Regions from separate parts of the Kitasatospora sp. NPDC088160 genome, predicted to be linked through region 1. Evidence: riboswitches for the same ligand, from Rfam matches in the RefSeq annotation. Region 1 holds a riboswitch; the other holds the start of a gene.
What was found. A riboswitch is a leader RNA that binds a small molecule or an ion and turns the genes downstream of it on or off. The one in region 1 is predicted to bind cyclic di-AMP.
Positions count from the first base shown of each region.

Region 2: it holds a riboswitch for cyclic di-AMP, as region 1 does, so the genes downstream of both, ACIOGZ_RS02350 (transglycosylase family protein) here and ACIOGZ_RS27870 (NlpC/P60 family protein) in region 1, are expected to answer to the same signal.

Region 1 is NZ_JBIUSS010000019.1:119,526-129,236, forward strand. Features, by position in the region: gene ACIOGZ_RS27855 (glycosyltransferase 87 family protein) at 1-1,131, shown strand, start outside; gene ACIOGZ_RS27860 (hypothetical protein) at 1,196-2,227, opposite strand; gene ACIOGZ_RS27865 (NlpC/P60 family protein) at 2,416-3,462, opposite strand; gene ACIOGZ_RS27870 (NlpC/P60 family protein) at 3,689-4,834, opposite strand; cyclic di-AMP (ydaO/yuaA leader) riboswitch at 4,845-4,994, opposite strand; gene ACIOGZ_RS27875 (NlpC/P60 family protein) at 5,333-6,367, opposite strand; gene ACIOGZ_RS27880 (NYN domain-containing protein) at 6,568-7,929, opposite strand; gene ACIOGZ_RS27885 (hypothetical protein) at 8,199-8,462, opposite strand; gene ACIOGZ_RS27890 (rhomboid family intramembrane serine protease) at 8,664-9,446, shown strand; gene ACIOGZ_RS27895 (Lrp/AsnC ligand binding domain-containing protein) at 9,488-9,711, shown strand, end outside.
Region 2 is NZ_JBIUSS010000001.1:557,773-567,483, reverse strand. Features, by position in the region: gene ACIOGZ_RS02380 (MFS transporter) at 1-1,113, shown strand, start outside; gene ACIOGZ_RS02375 (TetR/AcrR family transcriptional regulator) at 1,379-1,957, shown strand; gene ACIOGZ_RS02370 (helix-turn-helix transcriptional regulator) at 2,035-2,901, opposite strand; gene ACIOGZ_RS02365 (ATP-binding protein) at 3,320-3,841, shown strand; gene ACIOGZ_RS02360 (DUF397 domain-containing protein) at 4,236-4,499, opposite strand; gene ACIOGZ_RS02355 (hypothetical protein) at 5,059-6,036, shown strand; cyclic di-AMP (ydaO/yuaA leader) riboswitch at 6,471-6,631, shown strand; gene ACIOGZ_RS02350 (transglycosylase family protein) at 6,618-8,024, shown strand; gene ACIOGZ_RS02345 (LacI family DNA-binding transcriptional regulator) at 8,134-9,153, opposite strand; gene ACIOGZ_RS02340 (glycoside hydrolase family 13 protein) at 9,179-9,711, opposite strand, start outside.

The DNA of each region.
Region 1 (9,711 bases):
GTGATCCTGCTGCCCGGCCTGCTGCCCTGGTCGTACCTGGTCTCCTTCTGGGTGATCTGCGGGATCGCCGACGTCGCCGCCACCGCCCTGCTGGTCCGCACCGGACTGCGCCGGGGCCGGGCACTGACCGGCGCCTGGATGTGGGTGGTGGCCGTGCCGCTGCTCGGCCCGATGGTCTACAACCGGCTGGACATCATCGTCACCGCGATCGCCCTGGCCGGCCTGCTGGCGCTGATCCGCCGCCCGGCGATCGGCGGGATGCTGCTCGGCCTGGGCGGGATCATCAAGATCTGGCCGCTGCTCGCCCTGATCGGCACCCCCTCCGGCCGCCGCACCCGCCGCGCCTGGACGCTGGCCGCGGCCACCGCCGTCTCGGTGGGCTTCCTGCTCGCGGCCGGGATGAACGGCGCCTTCGGCTTCCTCGCCTTCCAGAAGGAGCGCGGCATCGAGGTGGAGTCGCTCGGCGCGCTGCCGCTGCACTTCGCCCGGCTCGCGGACGCCTGGGACGGCAGGGTCACCATGAACTACGGCTCCCCGGAGATGCTCGGGCCGTGGGTCCCCGTGATCAGCAAGGTGATGATGGCCGGCACCGTGCTGGGCTTCGCCTGGCTGCTGCTCTGGCGCTTCACCGCCAAGCGCCGCAACGCGGCCACCATGTACGACGCGGCGCTCAGCGCGCTGCTCATCTTCACCGTCACCAGCCGGGTGATCAGCCCGCAGTACCTGGTCTGGCTGATCGGCGTCGCCGCCGTCTGCCTGACCGTGCGCGGCAGCAGCCAGCGGCCGGTGGCCCTGCTGATCCTGCTCGCCTGCCCGCTGACGCTGGCCGAGTTCCCGCTGATGTTCAGCCGGATCCTCGCCAGCGAGCCCTGGGGCGTCACCGTGCTCAGCCTGCGCAACCTGCTGCTGCTGGCCGCCACCGTGCTCTCCTGCGTCCGGCTCTGGCGCGCCACCCGCGGCCCGGCACAGCTCCCGGCGACGGTGGTGCTGGCCAAGCCCGAGCCGGTGCCCGCCGGCGCCTACCCGGTGCGCCCCGGCATCGCCTACGAGCAGGACCTGCTGGACGGCATCGACCGGCCCGGTACCCCGGCCAGGCAGCGGCCCGGCACCCCGGCCAGGCAGCGGCGCTGAACGCCGCGCGCGCCGTCAGGCCCTGTCCGGCCGATCCTGCCGGGCCCGCGACGCCGGACAGGACCTAATCGCGCAGCGCGGCCACCTCGTCCAGCCAGAGCCGGGTGAACTCGGCCAGGCCGACGCCCGGTCCGGCCCGGAGCAGCCGGTCCAGCCGGTGGTCCCGGTCCGCCCCCTCCCCGTCGGCCGCGCCGACCGCCCGGTAGAACGCCACGAGCCGCTCGGGCCCGTAGCGCCGGGCGATCAGCTCGCAGGCGAGCCAGGCCTGCTCGTACGCCTGGGCGATGCCGTCGGCCCCCGCGGTGAAGTCCCGGTCGGCGGGCAGCGCGGTGGGCAGCCGGCCGGCGGCGACGTCCCGGGCCAGCTCGGGGGCGATCTGCTGCGGGCGCCGGCCGGAGCCCCGGTAGGCGGTCCAGTCGGCGACGCCCTCGGAGAGCCAGAGCGGTGTCCAGGCCCGGGTGTCGGCCCTGGTCGCGACGTGGGTGGCCTCGTGGGTGACGACCACCTGCCGGCCGAAGTCGCTGAGCCGCTCGAACGTGCCGGGGTTGACCAGCACCCGGTCGGCGGGGGTGTGCCAGGGCGCGCCGGGGGCGGCCGAGGTGACCGCCGCCATGCCCGCCCAGCCCGCCGGGTCGACCTCCAGCAGCCGGGCGAACTGCTCGGCGGTGGCGGGTACTTCGAGCAGCAGGCGGCCCGCCCAGCCGGTGCCCCAGACCTCGCTCACGGCGGGTGCGGCCCGGTCGGCCACCGCGACCAGACCGGCCGGGTCGGGCCCGTCGGCCAGTCCGAGCACCAGGCAGTGCGCGCCCGCCGCGGACCGGGCGGAGCCGAGGTCCCAGAGCGCCGGGGGCCCGCTCGCACTCTCCTCCCGGTCGACCCGCCAGCCGCCGCCGGCCAGGACCAGGTCGATCCGGCGCGGGTACACCACCGGGTAGTCGTCGTACCCGGTGATCCGGACCGCCAGGTCGGCGGCGGCCGTGAGCCGCTCCGGTCCGGCGTCCGCGCCGAGCACCAGGTTGCGGTAGCCGGCCTCGATCGCCGCCGGTCCGGACCAGGAGGGCAGCGCCCGGGCCCGCGCGTCCAGCAGCGCGGCCACCTCGGCCCGCCGGTCCGACGCCCACCGGTCCGACGCCCACCCGGCCGCGGAGGGGTCCGCCGGGGCCGCCGGCGGCAGCGACAGCTGGGCCAGCCCGCCGGCCGCGAGCAGCAGCGCACCGCGCCGGGACAGCGTCCGGCGGGCGCCGTCTATCGGGTGGGGGGCGTCGGGGTCGGACGGTGCCGGGCTCAGAGCCGGACCACCCCCGCGACCGGCATCGCGTTGACGCTCTCGTAGCGGACCTTGGCGCCCGGGTAGGGGGCGTGCACGATCACCCCGCCGCCGGCGTACATCCCGACGTGGTGCATGTCCCGGTAGAAGATCACCAGGTCTCCCGGCCGCGCTTCGGAGAGGCTGACCCGCTGCCCGGCGTACGCCTGGGCCTGCGAGGTGCGCGGCAGGGTCACTCCGGCCTGCCGCCAGCTGTAGTACATCAGACCGGAGCAGTCGAAGGCGCGGGGCCCGGTGGATCCGTAGAGGTAGGGCGAGCCGATCATCCGCACCGCGGCCGCCAGCGCGGCCGCCCCGCGCTCGGAGGCGGGCGGGGCCGTGCCGAGGTCCAGCCGGTCGGTGCCCCGGGTGGCGCGCTGCTCGGCCTCCCGGGCGTCCTGGGCGGCCATCCGGGCCCGCTCGGCGACGCCCAGGCTGTTGAGGAGCCGCTGGGCCTCGGTGAGCCGCTGCTGGATCTGCTGCTTGCTGTCGGCGAGCGAGCGGCGGGCCTGGTCGAGTTCGGCGAGCTTGCCGGCGGTCTCGGTGCGGCGCTGGTCGAGCCGGCGCTGGCGGGTGGCCAGTTCGTGCAGGGTCTCCTGCTGCCGCTCGGCGGCCTGGTCGAGGGTGCGGGCCCGGGACAGGTAGCCCTCCGGGTCGGTGGAGAGCATCAGCTGGACGGTCTGGGCCATGCCGCCGCCGCGGTACTCGGCGCCGGCCACGGTGGCGAGGTCGCCGCGCAACTGGTTGAGCTGGTCCTGGGCGACGGCGATCTCGCCCTGGAGGACGGTCGTCTCGCCCTGGAGCCGCTGCTGCGCCTCCTGGGCGGCGTTGTACTTCTCGGACGCCTGCTCGGCCTCGCCGTAGAGCTGCTCCACCTGCGCCTTGACGTCCTTGCGGGTGGGCGTGTCCGGCGCGGCGGGGGCGGCCTGGGCGCTGCCGCCCGTCGTCACACCCAGGGCGGTGGCGGCGGCCGCGGTCAGCACCAGCGCACGGACGAGCAGTTGGGAACGACGGTGCACGGGCATGGCGGCAGCGGCTCCGATCCGGCGGTGGGCCCCGCCGCCGCCCCAACGCGGGCGGCCCTGGAAGCGGAGTCCGGTGGCAGACGTTAGCGAGTCCGGGCAACCGAGTCCAAACCCCTGCCAACCCGAATATTTGACCCGCAATCGGACATCAGTCCGATGCGCCGGAAAAGCCACAGGCCCGGCCTTCCGTGGTGGAAGGCCGGGCCTGGGAGGGCCTGAGCGGGGATCAGACCCGCACGATGGAGGTCAGCGGCATGTTGCCGACGGCCTCGTAGCGGACCGACGCGCCCGGCTTGGGCGCGTGCAGCACCTGGCCGTTGCCCGCGTAGATGCCGACGTGGTGGGCGTCCCCGTAGAAGATCAGCAGGTCGCCGGGCTGGGCCTGGGAGAGGTCGGTGCCGATCCGGGTACCGGCGTGGGCCTGCTCCTGCGAGGTGCGCGGCAGCGAGACGTCGACCTGGTTGAACGCCCAGACCATCAGGCCCGAGCAGTCGAAGGAGCCGGGGCCGGAGGCGCCGTAGACGTACGGGCTGCCGATCTTGGAGGCGGCGATGGACAGCGCCGCGGCGCCGCGCGAGCTGCCGGCGCTCGGCTTGGTGACCGGCGCGGCGGGGGCCTGCGACGCGCTCAGGTCGGTGCGGCTGTTGTCGCGGGAGGAGCGGTCGGCGGCCTGCTGGGCCGCCGCCTGCTGCTGGGCGGCCTTCGCGGCGGCGTCGGCCTTCGACTTGGCCTCGGCGGCGGCCTTCTCCTCGGCCGCGCGGATCGCCTGGCGCTCCTGCTCGGACAGGGTGTTGAAGAGGTCCTGCGCGGCCTTGAGCTTGCCCTGGACCTCGTCCTTGGCGCTCTTCAGCTGCTGGGTGGTGGTCTCCATCTCGGCGAGCTTGCCCTGGGCCTCGGAGCGCACCTGGTCGAGCTTGCGCTGCTCGTCCTGGAGCTGCTTGAGCTGGCCCTTCTGGGTGCCGCCGGCCTGGTTCAGCGTGTCGGCCTGGCTCAGGAAGGTGTCCGGGCTGGCGGAGAACATCAGCTGGACGGTCTGGGATATGCCGCCGTTGCGGTACTGCTCGCCGGCGATCTCGGCCAGGCCGCCCTGGAGGTCGGTCACCTGCCCCTGCTGCCGCGCCACCTGGTCCTGCAGGTCGGTGACCTGCTTCTGCAACTGCTGCTGCTTCTCCTGGGCGGCGTTGAGCTTCTCGGTCGCGACCTCGGCCTGCTCGTTGAGCTGGTCGACCTGCTCCTTGACCTGGTCCTTGGTCGGCTGCGGGTCGGCGTGGGCGCCGGACTGCGCGGACAGCGCGACGGCCGCCGCGGCGAAGCCGGTCAGGATCGAGACCCGGGTGCGACTGGCGGGCTTGGGACGACGATGGGACGCCACGAAGGCGGACTCCTTCTTCCTACGCCGTCTACCGGGTGAGCTGACGGGTTCGGGCCGGAAGCGTGCCCTACGACGCCTCACGGCCGTTCCACCGGCCGACCTGGCGCCGATTCACCCCGGAGGAACGTGGTTCCCCGGCTCCGTTCGACAGCACCCCCGACTGCTGGGCTCCCCGTCGGGCAGGCACTGGGCCCGCCCCGCTGCGTCACGAACTCGACGGAAACCACCGCCGTCACCCTGGCTGGGCGATCGGGAGTGCGGTGGTTCGGGGCACGACCCTAGTAACTGAACCGTGATCCGTTCAAATCCTTGTCAGAAAAAAGACGGAAGAAGACCAAAGTTCTTTTGTGAATATGACACATAGTGATCACCGTCGTACGCAAAGCTGATCACTCTTCACCGGGGACTCGCGCTGCGGACAAAACCCGAACGCCACCCCCGGTCGGAGGGTGGCGTGGATCACAGGCCCGGACGGGGCCCTTCGGGCGTGTCGGGCCGTCAGACCCGGCGGATCGTGTTGATCGGCATCGCGTCGACCTTCATCACCTTCACCACGTCGCCGGTGTGCGGCGCGTGCACCACCATGCCGTTGCCGATGTACATCCCGACGTGGTGCCGGTCGGCGCCGTAGATGACCAGGTCGCCCGGCTGGGCCTGGTCCAGCGAGACCCTGGTGCCGACGTTGCCCTGCTCCTGCGAGGTGCGCGGCAGCGAGACGCCGGCCTGGCCGTACGCCCAGACCATCAGGCCCGAGCAGTCGAAGGTGGTCGAGCCGGTGGCGCCCCACACGTACGGCGAGCCCTGCTTGCTCATCGCCTTGGCCACGGCCACGCCCGCGTAGCCGCCGGCCTGCGGGAGGCTGCCGAGGTCGGCACGGTCGCTGCCGCGCGAGGCGCGGTCGTCCTGCTGCTGCTGGGCCCGCAGCGCGGCGCGGTCGGAGGCGCTGAGCGAGTTCAGCAGGTCCTGCGCGGCCTTCAGCTTCTGGTTGACGTCCGTCTTGGCCTGGTTCAGGTCCTTGGTGGTGGAGTCGAGCGAGGCCAGGACGGCGGCGGCCTCGGACTTCTCCTGGTCCAGCCGGCGCTGCTGGTCCAGCAGTCCCTTGAGCGCCTCCGACTCGCTGGCGCTGGCCTGCTGGGCGCTGGACGCCTTCTCCAGGTAGCCCGACGGGTCCGAGGAGAGCATCAGCTGGACGGACGGGTCGATGCCGCCGGTGCGGTACTGCTCGCCCGCCACGCCGGCCAGGCCGGTCTGGAGCTGGGTCATCTCGTCCTGGCTGCGGGCCACCTTGTCCTGCAGTTGGTCGGACTGCTTGCGGAGCTGGTCGGCCCGCTCCTTGGCGCCGTTGTACTTCTCCGCCGCCTGCTCCTGGTCCTGCTGGAGCTGGTCGATCTGCGCCTTGACGTCGCTCTTGCTCGGCTGGGGCGCGGCGTGCGCGGCGACCTGCGCGGAGAGGGCGACCGCGGTCGCCGCGGCAGCGGTGAGCACGGAGACCCGGGCGCGGCTCGGCTGCTTGGGACGGCGGTGGGAGGCCAAGGGAATTGCTCCTTCTTCCATCGGCCTCACCCGATCAGGTGAGAATCCGGAAAATAGGTTTGACGCCACACCCTAGGGAAGATCCACGGGTTTTGCCACTCCCCCGAAGGCGTGAACTCCACTTCCCCCGCAGGCTTCACTGGATGTGCACACCGCCGCAAACCGGGCGCTGACCAGGCGTCATCCCGCCGCGGCAGCCGTCAGGGCCGCGCCAGCCGGTTCAGCAGCAGAACGGAAGCCACGGGGCGCGCGCCAGCCTTCCGCACGCCCTCCGCGACCTCCCGGTCGGTGGACACCACCACCACCGGACGACCCTGCGGCTCGGCCCGCACCAGACGGCGGATCAGCTCGTCCGCGGTCTCGCCGGTCCGGCTGAACCGCACCCGCACCCCGCGCGGTGGCGCCATGATCACCGGAACGTCCAGGTCCTGCCCGTCGAACACGCAGGTGACCTCCGCCTGCGTGCGCTGGGCCAGCATCGCCAGCCCGCCCAGCAGCCGGATCCGCTGCTGCTCCAGCGGCAGCGTCGGATAGCCCGTCTTGGTCACGTTGTAGCCGTCCACCACCAGGTGCACCTGCGGGATCGCCAGCAGCTGGTCCAGCAGCGCCGGATCGTCGTCGGCCAGACCGCGCCGGGCCACGTCGTGCGGCGAGGCCGCACCCGGCACCACCGCCTCCACCAGGTCCCCCGGCCGGATCTGGGAGACCGGCAGCGCCAGCTCCCGCTGGAGCCCCTGCGCCGACTGCAGCACCGTGTCCAGCAGCAGCCGCAGCCGCATGTCCTCGACGCTGCGGCCCTCGCGGGCCGACCGGCGGCCCTGCTCGGCCGCCGTCTCCAGCTCGCCGACCCGGTGCCGCAGCCGCCGTGCCTCGGACTCCGCGGCGCCACGCTCGGCGGCCGCCTGCGCCCTCGCGGCCTCCAGCTCGGCGGTCAGCCGCCTGGTCTCGGCCTGCGCCCGGCGGGTGTCGCTCTCCAGCGAGCGCACCTTCTTCCGCAGCGACTCGGCCTCCCGGCGGACGTCCTCGGACTCCGCGCGCTGCCGCTCCAGGTCCGCCCGGGCGGCGGACCGCAGCTCGGCGAGCTCCGCCTGCAACTTCTCCGCCAGCCGGGTGGCCTCGGCAGCCGCGCCCTCGGCGCCGGCCCGCTCGGCCTCCTCCCCGGCCTCGGCCACCAGCCGGCTCCAGCCGGCCGACCGCACCAGGTAGGCGGCGGCCGCGACGTCCATCGGATCGGCGGCGCCCGGAACGCTGCCCGACTCCAACGCCTTCACCAGGTCCGGCTGGCCCAGCCTCAGCCGCTCCGCTATCCGCACCCGGAACGCCGGCTCCGACTCCAGCGCCGCGGCCAGCGCCGTGGCCGCGTACTTGGCCCGCCGGGCCGGGGTGAACTTGACGTACTGGCGCAGGCTCTGCGGCAGCTCGCCAGGCGGCAGCCCGCCGAGCGCGTCCGAGGCCAGGCCGACCACGCGCCGGCGCACGCCCTCGGGCAGCGGCCGGTCCAGCTTCTCGGCACCACGCTCCGGCGCCACCTCGCCGGAACCCGCCGCCCCGCCGGGGCCCACCGACTCATCGGAACCCGCCGCCCCGCCGACGGCCGCGGGCTCGGACGGAGCCGCGTCGGCGGCCCGCGCCTGCACGGCCGCAGCGGGCTGAAGCCCCTGCGCTTCGGCGGGCTCCCTCGCTGCGTCCACCACGTCCTCGGCTCCGATCCTGGTCCTACGGGGTCACGGCCCGCGGCCGCCGCCCTGTCGTCACGCTCCGTGCGTCCTGTCTGTATTGTCCCAGCGCGGCGGGCAGGCGCGCCGCGCACCCGCCCCCGCGCCGTCGGGCGTCAGCCCTGGTCGGCGGAGGCCTCCGCGTTCTCGGCGCCCGGACGGGCCACCAGCTCGACCTGGTCCACGGCGTTGCACCAGCGGCAGCGCACCGACTCGATCGTCTCGCTCAGCACCTCGGTATCCTCGACCTTGGACTCGCCGGCCAGGTCGAAGTGCAGGAACTCGGTGACCCGCGCGGTGCGGGTCACGTCGAAGCGGGTGAGGTTTCCGCACAGGGTGCAGCGCCAGCGCGTCTCGGCGGTCAGGGCGGGGACGGTCATCGGGGGTCCTCTCGGGTGGTCCCTGGGTGGGCTAGGCGCTCCCCCCGGAGCCCCGGCGTCGGCGGCGGGAGGCGGGATTGCCCGCCCCAAGCCTATTGCCTGAGGCAACCATCCCGGCCACCAGTCAGGAGAACGAGCGGGCTAGTCCACCTGCCGTACAAGGCCGTGTCACACGCCCGACACGGAGGGATGCTTGGCCGCATGGCACTGACGGCCCCCGGGCACACCGACGCGCGGGGCGAGCACCCGTCCGTGCCCGCCCCGGCGGTCACCTACGCCCTGATCGCGGTCAACACCCTGGTGTTCCTGCTGGGCCCGGCCGCCGGGCTCAACCCGCTGTACGGCACCGGCCAGTCCCGGCTCTGCGCGGAGCAGCGGTACGAGCAGCGCTGGGGCGTCATCCCCGCCGAGGTGCTGGCCGGCCGCCCGCTGACCGCCGAGCAGCTGGCCCAGGCCCCCGACCCGGCCCCGGGCTGCCCGGCCGCGCCCACCCCGGGCAAGCACCCGGCGCTGTCCGTCCTCACCGGGCTCTTCGTGCACGCCGGCTGGCTGCACCTGCTGGGCAACCTGCTCTTCCTCCACGTCTTCGGCCCCACCGTCGAACGGCGGCTGGGCCGGGCCCGGTTCGCCGTCTTCTACCTGGCCGCCGGCAGCCTGGCCACGTACGGCTTCGCCCTCGCCGAGGCGCACTCCCCGGGCTCCACCCGGGTGCTGATCGGCGCCTCCGGCGCGATCTCCGCCGTCCTCGGCGCCTACCTGCGCTTCCATCCGCGCGCCCGGGTGACGACGCTCGTCCCGCTGCTGCTGTTCCTGCCGCTGCGCTTCCCGGCCTGGCTGGTGCTCGGCCTCTGGTTCGCCCTGCAGTGGTGGTCGGTCCACTCGGCCGGGCCCGGGGTGGCCTATCTGGTTCACGTGATCGGCTTCTCGGCGGGCTTCCTCTACGCCTGCACGGCGGTCAGCCACCCCCCGAGACGACCCGGCTGACGCCCGATACGCTGGCGGCACCCCACAAAGGAGCCCGAACAGTGATCACCGCCATCGTCCTGATCAAGACCAGTGTCGACCGCATCCCGGAGATCGCCGAAGCCATCGCGGCCATCGAGGGCGTCAGCGAGGTGTACTCGGTGACCGGTGGCTACGACCTGGTGGCGATGGTCCGGGTGCGCCGGCACGACGATCTGGCCGCGGTCATCCCGGGCCGGCTGAACAAGGTCCCGGGCGTGGCCCACACCGAGACCCAGATCGCCTT
Region 2 (9,711 bases), on a different contig from region 1:
CTGTCGATCATCACCACGACCTTCGCCCAGGGCCCCGCCCGCAACCGGGCGCTGTCGATCTACACCACCTGCGGCGCCAGTGGCTTCTCGCTCGGCCTGGTGCTCAGCGGGCTGCTCACCTCGGTCGGCTGGCGCTGGACGTTCCTGATGCCCGTTCCGGTCGCACTGCTCGCCCTGCTCTTCGCGGTCCGGCTGCTCCCCCGCCCCGCCGAGGAGCGCGCCAAGGGCGGCTACGACGTGCTGGGTGCGATCACCGGCACCGCGACCGTGCTGCTGCTGGTGTTCACCGTCACCGAGGCGCAGGGCGTCGGCTGGCTGAGCCTGCGCACCGTCGGCTCGCTGGTCGTGGTCGCCGCACTGGCCGCCGCCTTCCTGCTGGTGGAGAGCCGCACCGCCCACCCGCTGGTCCGACTCGGCATCTTCCGCAACGGCTCGGTCGCCCGGGCCAACGTGATCGCCTTCGCCATGGCCGGCGCGTACGGCGGGTTCCAGTTCGTCGTCACGCTCTACCTGCAGCACCTGCTGGGCTGGTCGGCGCTGCAGATGGCCCTCGGGCTGCTGCCGGCCGGCGCGTTCATCGCGCTCTCGGCACCGTTCATGGGCCCGATCGTGGACCGCTTCGGCACCGGCAGGCTGCTGCCGATCGGCCTGCTGGCCCTGGTCGGCGCGTTCGCACTGTTCCTGCGGCTGGACGAGCACAGCTCGTACCTGGGTCTGGTCCTGCCCTCGATGCTGCTGCTCGGCGTGGGCTTCGCGCTGGCCTTCCCCTCGGTGAACATCGCCGCCACCGACGGCGTGGGCGACGAGGAGCAGGGTCTGGCCTCCGGCCTGGTCAACACCGCGATCCAGGTCGGCACCGCGGTGGTCCTGGCCGGCGCGACCGCGATGATCGCCGCCGGCAGTGCCGGCGGCGACAGCCCGCAGGCGCAGCTGGACGGCTACCGGCCGGCCCTGGTGTTCGTCACGGCGGTCGCGCTGTTCGGCCTGCTGATCGCCGCGGTGGGCGCCCTGGTCGACCGGCGGCGGACGTCAGCTCCCGCGCCGGTGCGGGACTACGATTACCCCCCGGTCGGGTCGAGCACGGCGCGGACCGAAGTCCTGACCAACCGCTGACCGTCGACCGCCGCCCGGGGGGCCGGCCCCCCGGCCCCCGCCGTCGGACAATGGCGCCGGCTCCACCAAACCCCCGTTTTGGTGGAGCCGGCCGTCTTCTGTACCGGGCGCCCGAGCGGCGCCCACCGGTGCGCGGTTTCACGGTGCGACTACCGGCTCCGCCAGTATATTGGCCCGGAGCCAACGAACGTTCGGAGCAGACACGATGGCACCTCGCGGGGATTCGGTCAATGAGGAGATGCGGCAACGCTCCCGTCTGCGCATCATGCGAGCCACCGTCGAACTGGTCGACCGGCACGGATACGCGGGCACCACACTGACCGACATCGCCGAGCGGGCCGGGCTCGCGCGCGGGCTGCTCTCCTACTACTTCGACGGGAAACGGCTGCTGATGCAGTCGGCGACGCACCGGATGATGCACCAGTCGCTCTCCGGCGCGCTCGCCGAGCTGACCCCGGACGCCACGCCGGCGGCCCGGCTGGCCCGCGCGATCGACGCGGTCCTCACCCTCGCCCTGGAGCATCCGCGGGTGATGCGCTCGCACCTCGCGCTGATCCTGGACCCGGACTCCGGCGCCTTCGTCCAGGACCCGGAGCAGCAGCAGCTCGGCGCGATCCTCCAAGGCCTGCTGCTCGACTGGGGCGCACCGGACCCGGCCGCCGAGCACGCGGTGCTGCGCAGCGCGCTGATGGGCGGCTGCATCGGGGTGCTGCTGCCGGGCGCCGAACTCCCGCTGGCACTGATCCGGGCCGACCTGTTCCGCCGCTACGACCTGCCCTGGGAACTGGGCACCCCGCCGCAGGCACTGCCGCCGGAACGCGAACGGCCGCCGGCCCGCGGCTGACGGCGGGTGGACGGCGGCTCGGTGTCCGGGCGACCGATCGCGGGAGCCGGACCCGTACGCTCTGCCGGGAGTTCCTCTCAGCGCTCCTTGAGGATCGACGCCAGCAGGTCCACGGTCCGCTCCGGCGTGAGGCTGTCCACGCAGAGCCGCTCCATGACCTGGATGTACGCGTCGACGTCGTCCCGCTTGTCGAGGTACAGCGCGCTGGTGAGCTGCTCCAGGTAGACGACGTCCGCGAGGTCCTGTTCAGGGAAGCGCAGGATCGTGAACGCCCCGGACTCCCCCGCGTGCGCGCCGAATCGGAACGGCATCACCTGGATCACGACGTTGGCCTGCTCGGCGACGTCGATCAGGTACTGCACCTGGCCGCGCATCACCTTGGGCCCGCCGACGGGGCGGCGCAGCGCGGCCTCGTCGATCACGGCCCACAGTCGCGGGCTGGCGCCCTCGGTCAGCAGCTTCTGGCGACGCAGGCGGAGGCTGACCCGCCGCTCGATCTCCTCCTCGCTGACGACCGGCCGACTCTGGCCGAAAACCGCCCGTGCGTACTCCTCGGACTGCAGCAGTCCGGGGATGAACTGCACCTCGTAGGTGCGGATCAGCTGGGCGGCCTCCTCCAGGCCGACGTAGGTCTGGAACCAGCCCGGCAGCACGTCGTTGAAGCTGTGCCACCAGCCGGACTTGTTGGCCTCGCGGACCAGCCCGAGCAGTGCCTCCCGCTCCAGGCCGTCGTCCACGCCGTAGAGGCTGAGCAGGTCGGCGACGTCGCGCTCCTTGAAGCTGACGCGGCCGAGTTCCATGCGGCTGATCTTGGACTCCGAGGCCCTGATCGCGTAGCCGGCGTCCTCGCGCGTGATGCCGCGCGTCTCACGCAGGCGACGCAGCTGAGAACCGAGGAGGATCCGGCGGACCATCGAGCCGCCGCCCGGCTGAACTGTGGTCATGCGGTCGAAACCTCCACCTAGGGCAAACAGCGCACAGTCTGCCATCAGTTGAGCGCTCACGGTGCCGATACTGACGGATGTTCCTATCAGTTCCACACTCCACACACCAGGATGCACGTGCATCCGGCGCTTGCATATGCCAATAGTGCGACTGCACGTGAATCGACTCTTGCATCTGCAGTGAGCGCACACCACCATGGTGCACGTGCACCTGCACATCCCTGGCATTCCCGCGGGCTCCGCGTCGACCCCACGCGCGACTCCGTGCACCGACCCGGCAGCGTTCCCCCGCGCCACCGGGGGTTCGTGTGCGCGCGCGCTGGTCGAGGGGGCGGCCGAGCGGCCGAGCGAGTCGGAGGTGACCGGCATGACCCCGGCGGGTCCAGCCGTGTCCGCCCCCTTATGGGAGGAGCTCTTCATGAGCACCGGTACGGCTTTGGCGGTTGACCCCCATGTGGTCACCTGTACGCTCGCTCCTCGCTTCGAAGCCGTCAGAACCGCGCGCGACTTCGCCAGAACCTCTCTTCAGCGCTGGGGCCTGATGGAGCTGTTCGACGACGTCGCGCTGGTGGCCTCGGAGCTGGTGACCAACGCACTGCGGCATGCGATCGGCGCACGGCCCGACCCTGCGGGTGGCGTCCAGGGCGAGTACGACTTTCCCATACAGCCGACCCCTGAGGGCCGGCTGCCGATCCGAATAAGCCTGGTCCACCGCTCCCCCCAGGTGGTCTGCGCGGTGAGCGACCCGAGCTGCATCGGCCCGGTCGCCCGGGAGGCGGACTTCGTCGCCGAGTCCGGCCGCGGACTGCACCTGGTGGAGTCCTTCAGCCGCTCCTGGGGTTGGCACCCGCTGGGCAGCGGCAAGGTGGTCTGGGCCCTGTTCGAGGCGGAGCCGGCCACCGGTTCCGAACTCGGTGGACGGCACCGGCGCTCGGCCTAGCGCCAGGCGGCGCGCGGCCGGCCGAGGGAGGCCCCGGGAGGACCGCACCCCGGGCTCCGCGGAGCGGATCGACGGGCCTGGCACAGGTGCGCCACGGGCTCCGGCCCAGCCCTCAGGGCGATTCCCGCGACGATTCCCGGGCCTGTCTCCCGGACGAGCCGGCCGGACCGACGGCCGGGCACCCCGGCGGCCCGACTCCCGTCCACGTCCGGGCCCCCAGCCGTGCGCGGGACCACCCGCCACACCTGCGCGCGGTCGGCCGCGAGAACGGCCGCCACGAGAGCGCCCGCCACGAGAGCGCCCGTCATGTGGCCCCGGACCGGCCCCGGACAAGACAAAGGCCGTCGCGGTGTCAGCACCCACGACGGCCCCCCGATGGCAGGACGGCGGCCGGTCAGACCGCCAGGTGGTCGAACTCCCCGTCCTTGGCCCCCAGCAGCAGGGCGGCGATCTCGGCCCGGGTGTAGATGAGCGCCGGACCTTCCGGGAAGCGCGAGTTGCGCATCGCCACATCGCCCCCCGGCAGGGCCGCGAACTCGACGCAGTTCCCCTGGGAGTTGCTGTGCAGGCTCTTCTGCCAGACAACCCCCTTGAGGTCGGCGGCCGCCATCCCGTTGTAGGTGTCGTACGAGCCGTACGTGTCCTGCGAGTCGTGCATAGAAATCTCCCGAAGAGCTCCGGAGTGGTCGTCCAGCGCGGCGCTCCCGGCACCCGCCGAACGAACGGACCGGCCCCGTACCGGCCCGGCACAACGCCTCACTTGACGCGATGATAGCTGCTGTGCACGTGCATCAGCACGGGACATTGCAGGTGCACGAGGCCTTTCACCGGCAGTTCTGAACTCTTCACGGACCCTTCTCCTGACGGTACGTAAACGGACATAGCCGAGTGAATCGCCAGATTCTCGATAACCGGCCGTGAGCGATTCCCCGCTGAATGTTGATCTTCAGACGCCCGGAGTCGCGCCTTCGTGACCCTCCGTCAGGCGACCTCCCGGCTGTGAGACATCTCACGCGCCACAGAAGCAACTCGACGCCCCGTCGGACACGTCAGGGCAACCAGCGGTGATCGCTCGAAGGCTGGGTGAGATATGTCCGGATTGCGGGCAAACCGCCCGGACGGACACGACGGGAGCGCGGCGCACCCGCCATGACCACGTGAAACTCGAACGGCAGCCGAATGCAGGCCTGACGGGCCGATGTCCTACGATCTCCGGCATGAGCACCGCAGCCATCCCGGGCGCGCCACTGCCCGTCCGCACTCCAGGCTCCCGTGCGCGGGGGCGCCACCGCCGCCCCGAGCGCCCCGAGATCCCGGCCGGATCCCCGGCCCTGGTGCTCGCCGTGCCCGCGACCGCCGGGCCCGAGTCCCGCTCGGTCGTCGAGGAGCTGCTGTCGATCGTCCGCAGCGAGCAGGGCGACATCCAGACCGCCGTCGGCTACCTCCCGGGCGAAGCCGCCCAGGGCGCCGACAGCGACGACCGCACCGTCGCCGAACTGCTGGCCATGGCCGCCGAGGCCGGCCTGCCCGCGCCGGTCCTGGTGCCGCTGGTACCCGGCCCGCACGGATTCCTGACCGAACTCCACGCCCTCGCCGCCGAGTACGGAGCCCCCGTCACCGACGTGCTCGGCCCGCACCCGCTGCTCGCCGAGGCCGTGCACGTGCGCCTGTCCGAGGCCGGCCTGGCGCGTGCCGACCGGGCCCGGCTGTTCGCCATCGCGACCGCCGCGGACGGCGTCGTGCTGACCACCGTCGGCGGCGAGGAGGCCGCTGCCGCTGCCGGCATCACCGGTGTCCTGCTGGCGGCCCGGCTGGCCGTCCCGGTCGTGCCCGCCGCGCTCGACGTGCCGGGCTCGGTCGCCGCGGCCGTCAACCACCTCAAGGAGACCGGCTCCCAGCGCCCGGCGCTGGCCCCGCTGGTGATCGGGCCGGAGGCCGACTCCGAGCTGCTCGCCACGGCCGCCGAGGAGACCGGCTGCCCGTCCGCGGCGCCGCTGGGCGCCTACCCGACGGTCGGCCAGCTGATCGCCTCCACCTACCTGGCCGCGCTGCCGGCGCCCTCCCCCGAGGCCCTGGCGCAGGCCGAGGCCGAGGCGGCGGAGGCCGCCGAGGGCACCCACGCCGACCACTCCGGCCGGGGTGGTCGCGCCGCTCACGCCGCTCACGCCGCCGCCGAGGAGTCGGCCGGCCAGTAGTAGCGGTCACCGCACGTGTGAAGGGCCCGGAACGTAGCCGTTCCGGGCCCTTCCCGCTTGTCCCGTAAGGGAGTTAAAGGACGAATAGGTGTGATGTCCGTTCTATCCGCATTTGTTCACCATCGCTCGACGCACCCCCCGACGGCCACAGTGCGGACACGCCGCTCTCCCGGCGGGCAGGCCCCCGGGCGACCCGACCCACCGTCACCCGCCTCCTGAAACGCAGACAGTTGCGCGCACCCTTCGCAGCGTTGCCGGAAATCGGTCATTTCCGATCATGACAAGTGAGGGGAACGACCGTTCTCGCCAAACCGTGATGCGCGTCACAGGTGTTTGCAGTTTGAACTTAAGTCTGCTTAACGTGCTCCCCGTTCGTGGCCACACGAACCCAGTTCATCCGCGACGCCGAGTCCTGCCGTCGGATGTCCTGGCAGCGCGAAAACGCACCACGGCAGGAGCGGGGGACCCACAGGTAAGTCGCCCCGGACCGTTCCCCGGAACGATCCAGGGCTAGGGGTGAAGCCGCGCCCACAGCGCGGCCGGGCAACTCCAGCCCGAATCCGACAGCTCACCTCGCAGGCGTGGGAGAGGACTGCGTCTTCATGCTGCCCACCAACGGCACCCGTCTGTCCAGTCGTACCCGACGCGTGATCGCCGCCGTCGGCGTCGCGGGCGTCGGCCTCACCATCCCCTGCCTCACCTCCGGCACCGCCTCCGCCGCCTCCGTCGCCACCTGGGACAAGGTCGCCCAGTGCGAGAGCACCGGCAACTGGAGCATCAACACCGGCAACGGCTTCTACGGCGGCCTGCAGTTCACCTCCAGCACCTGGGCCGCCTTCGGCGGCACCGCCTACGCCCCCCAGGCCAACCAGGCCACCAAGGACCAGCAGATCGCCGTCGCCGAGAAGGTCCTCGCCTCGCAGGGCCCCGGCGCCTGGCCGGTGTGCTCGGTCCAGGCCGGCCTGACCAAGGGCGGCACCCCGGCCGCCGTCGACACCTCGGCCGGCTCGACCACCGGCTCGGCTGCCGGTTCGACCGCCACCAAGCCCGCCGCGAAGCCGGCCGCCCCGGCCGCCAAGCCCGCGCAGACCCAGACCCCGGCCCCGGCCGCGAAGCCCGCCAAGCCGGCCGCACCGGCCCAGGACCAGGCGCAGGCCCCCGCCGACTCCACCAACGGCACCTCGGCCCAGAAGGGCCAGAGCCAGGCCCGGAACAGCGCCCAGCCCCAGGCCGACGACTACACCGTCGCCTCCGGCGACTGGCTGTCCTCGATCGCCGACAAGCACAACCTCCAGGGCGGCTGGCAGCGGCTGTACGAACTCAACCGCGGCACCCTGACCGAGGGCCCGGACTCCATCTACCCGGGCCAGCGCCTCTCGTTCAAGGACGGCGGCCAGGCCCAGCAGTCGGCTCAGGCCGACCGGTCCGGCTCCGGCTCGTCGGCCACGTCCGGCTCGGACTTCACCTGGTTCGACCGCTCGCAGAAGTCCGGCCAGACCTCCAACGGCGCTGTCGCGAGCGCCAAGCCGGCCGCCCAGCCCCAGGCCCCGGCCACCAAGCCGGCCTCCAAGCCGGCCTCCAAGCCGGCCGCCCAGGCTCAGACCCCGGCTCAGACCCCGGCCGCCACCGGCAGCATGGCCGCCGCGGTCTCCTTCGCCCAGTCGAAGGTCGGCCAGGCGTACGTCTACGGCGGTACCGGCAACGGCGGCTGGGACTGCTCCGGCCTGACCCAGGCCGCGCTGCGCGCCGCGGGCGTCTCCGTCCCGCGCGTCGCCGCCGACCAGGCCGCCGCCAGCACCCGCGTCTCGCTGGACAGCCTGCAGGCGGGCGACCTGCTGTTCTGGTCCAACAACGGCCAGAACTCCGGCGTCTACCACGTCGCGATCTACATCGGCGGCGGCCAGTACGTCGAGGCCGCCAACCCGAGCTCGGGCGTGCGCCTGCAGACCGTCGCCAACTGGGCGCCGGACTTCGCCGGCCGGGTCTGAGCACGACCGACGGGTGACAGCCGACAACTGACGGCTGACCCGGCACCCGGGCGGCACACAACGGACCCCGGAGAGCAACTGCTCTCCGGGGCCCGTCCGTTGACCGTCCTCAGCGCGCGCAGGCCCCCGTGGACCCACGCATGACCAGCTCCGGCTGGAACATGAACTCCCCGCGCTGGACGGCGTTTCCGCCGACCTCCTCCAGCAGCGCGTCCACCGCCGCGGTCGCCATCGCCTCGACCGGCTGGCGGATCGTGGTCAGCGGCGGCTCGGTGAAGGCGATCAGCGGCGAGTCGTCGAAGCCGACCACCGAGACGTCGTGCGGCACCGACAGCCCACGCTGCCGCACCGCCCGGATCGCCCCGAGCGCCATCATGTCGCTGCCGCAGACGATCGCCGTGCAGCCCTTGTCCAGCAGCGCGCCGGCCGCCGCGTGCCCGCCCTCCACGCTGAACAGCGTGTGGTGGACGAGTTCCTCGGCCTCCTCCTGGCTCCGTCCCAGCACCTCGCGCATCGCCGCCGTGAAGCCCTCGATCTTGCGCAGCACCGGCACGTACCGCCGCTGCCCGACCGCCAGCCCGATCCGCTCGTGCCCGAGTTCGGCCAGGTGCTGGACGGCCATCCACATCGCGGCCCGGTCGTCCGGCGAGATGAACGGCGCGTCGATCCGCTCGCTGTAGCCGTTGATCAGCACGAACGGCACCCCTCGCCCGGTCAGCCGGGCGTAGCGGTCGAGGTCGGCGGTGGAGTCGGCGTGCAGCCCGGAGACGAAGACGATGCCCGCCACGCCCCGGTCGACCAGCATCTCGACCAGTTCGTCCTCGGTGGACCCGCCCGGTGTCTGGGTGCACAGCACCGGGGTGTACCCGTGCCGGCTGAGCACCTGCTCGATCACCTGGGCCAGTGCGGGGAAGATCGGGTTGCTCAGCTCCGGCGTGATCAGCCCGATCAGGCCGGCGCTGCGCTGGCGCAGTCGGGTCGGCCGCTCGTAGCCGAGCACGTCGAGCGCCGCCAGCACGGTCTGCCGGGTGGCGGCGGAGACGTTCGCCTTGCCGTTGAGTACGCGGGAGACGGTGGCTTCGCTGACCCCCGCCTGCGCCGCGATGTCTGAGAGTCGCGCCGTAGTCACGGTCCCAGAGCCTATTGCAACCACGTCAGACCGCCCACCAGCCGGTGCTGTCCGGCGCGAGCACCGTCTCGCTGCCGTCGACCACCAGCTCCACCGAGGAGAGCAGCAGCTTTCCGGGCGCCGCTATCCGGACCGGCTCGTCCGTGGCGTTGACGGTGCAGACGAAGGAGCCGCGGCGGAACGTCAGGGTCCCCTCGGGGCCCTCCAGCCACTCCACGGCCGTCCCGGCGCCGAGGTCGTCCTGGGAGCGGCGGACGGCGAGCGCGCTGCGGTACAGCTCCAGGGTGGACGCCGGGTCGCCGGTCTGCGCCTCGACGCTCAGCTCGGCCCACTCGGCCGGCTGCGGCAGCCAGGACGGCCCGCCGGCGACCGGGCCGAAGCCGTACGGGGCCTCGGTGCCGGACCACGGGATCGGGACGCGGCAGCCGTCGCGGTAGCCGTCCTGCCCGGCCTTGCGGAAGAACGACGGGTCCTGGCGGACCTCGTCCGGCAGGTCGGTGACGTCCGGCAGACCGAGTTCCTCGCCCTGGTAGATGTACGCGGAGCCGGGCAGCGCGA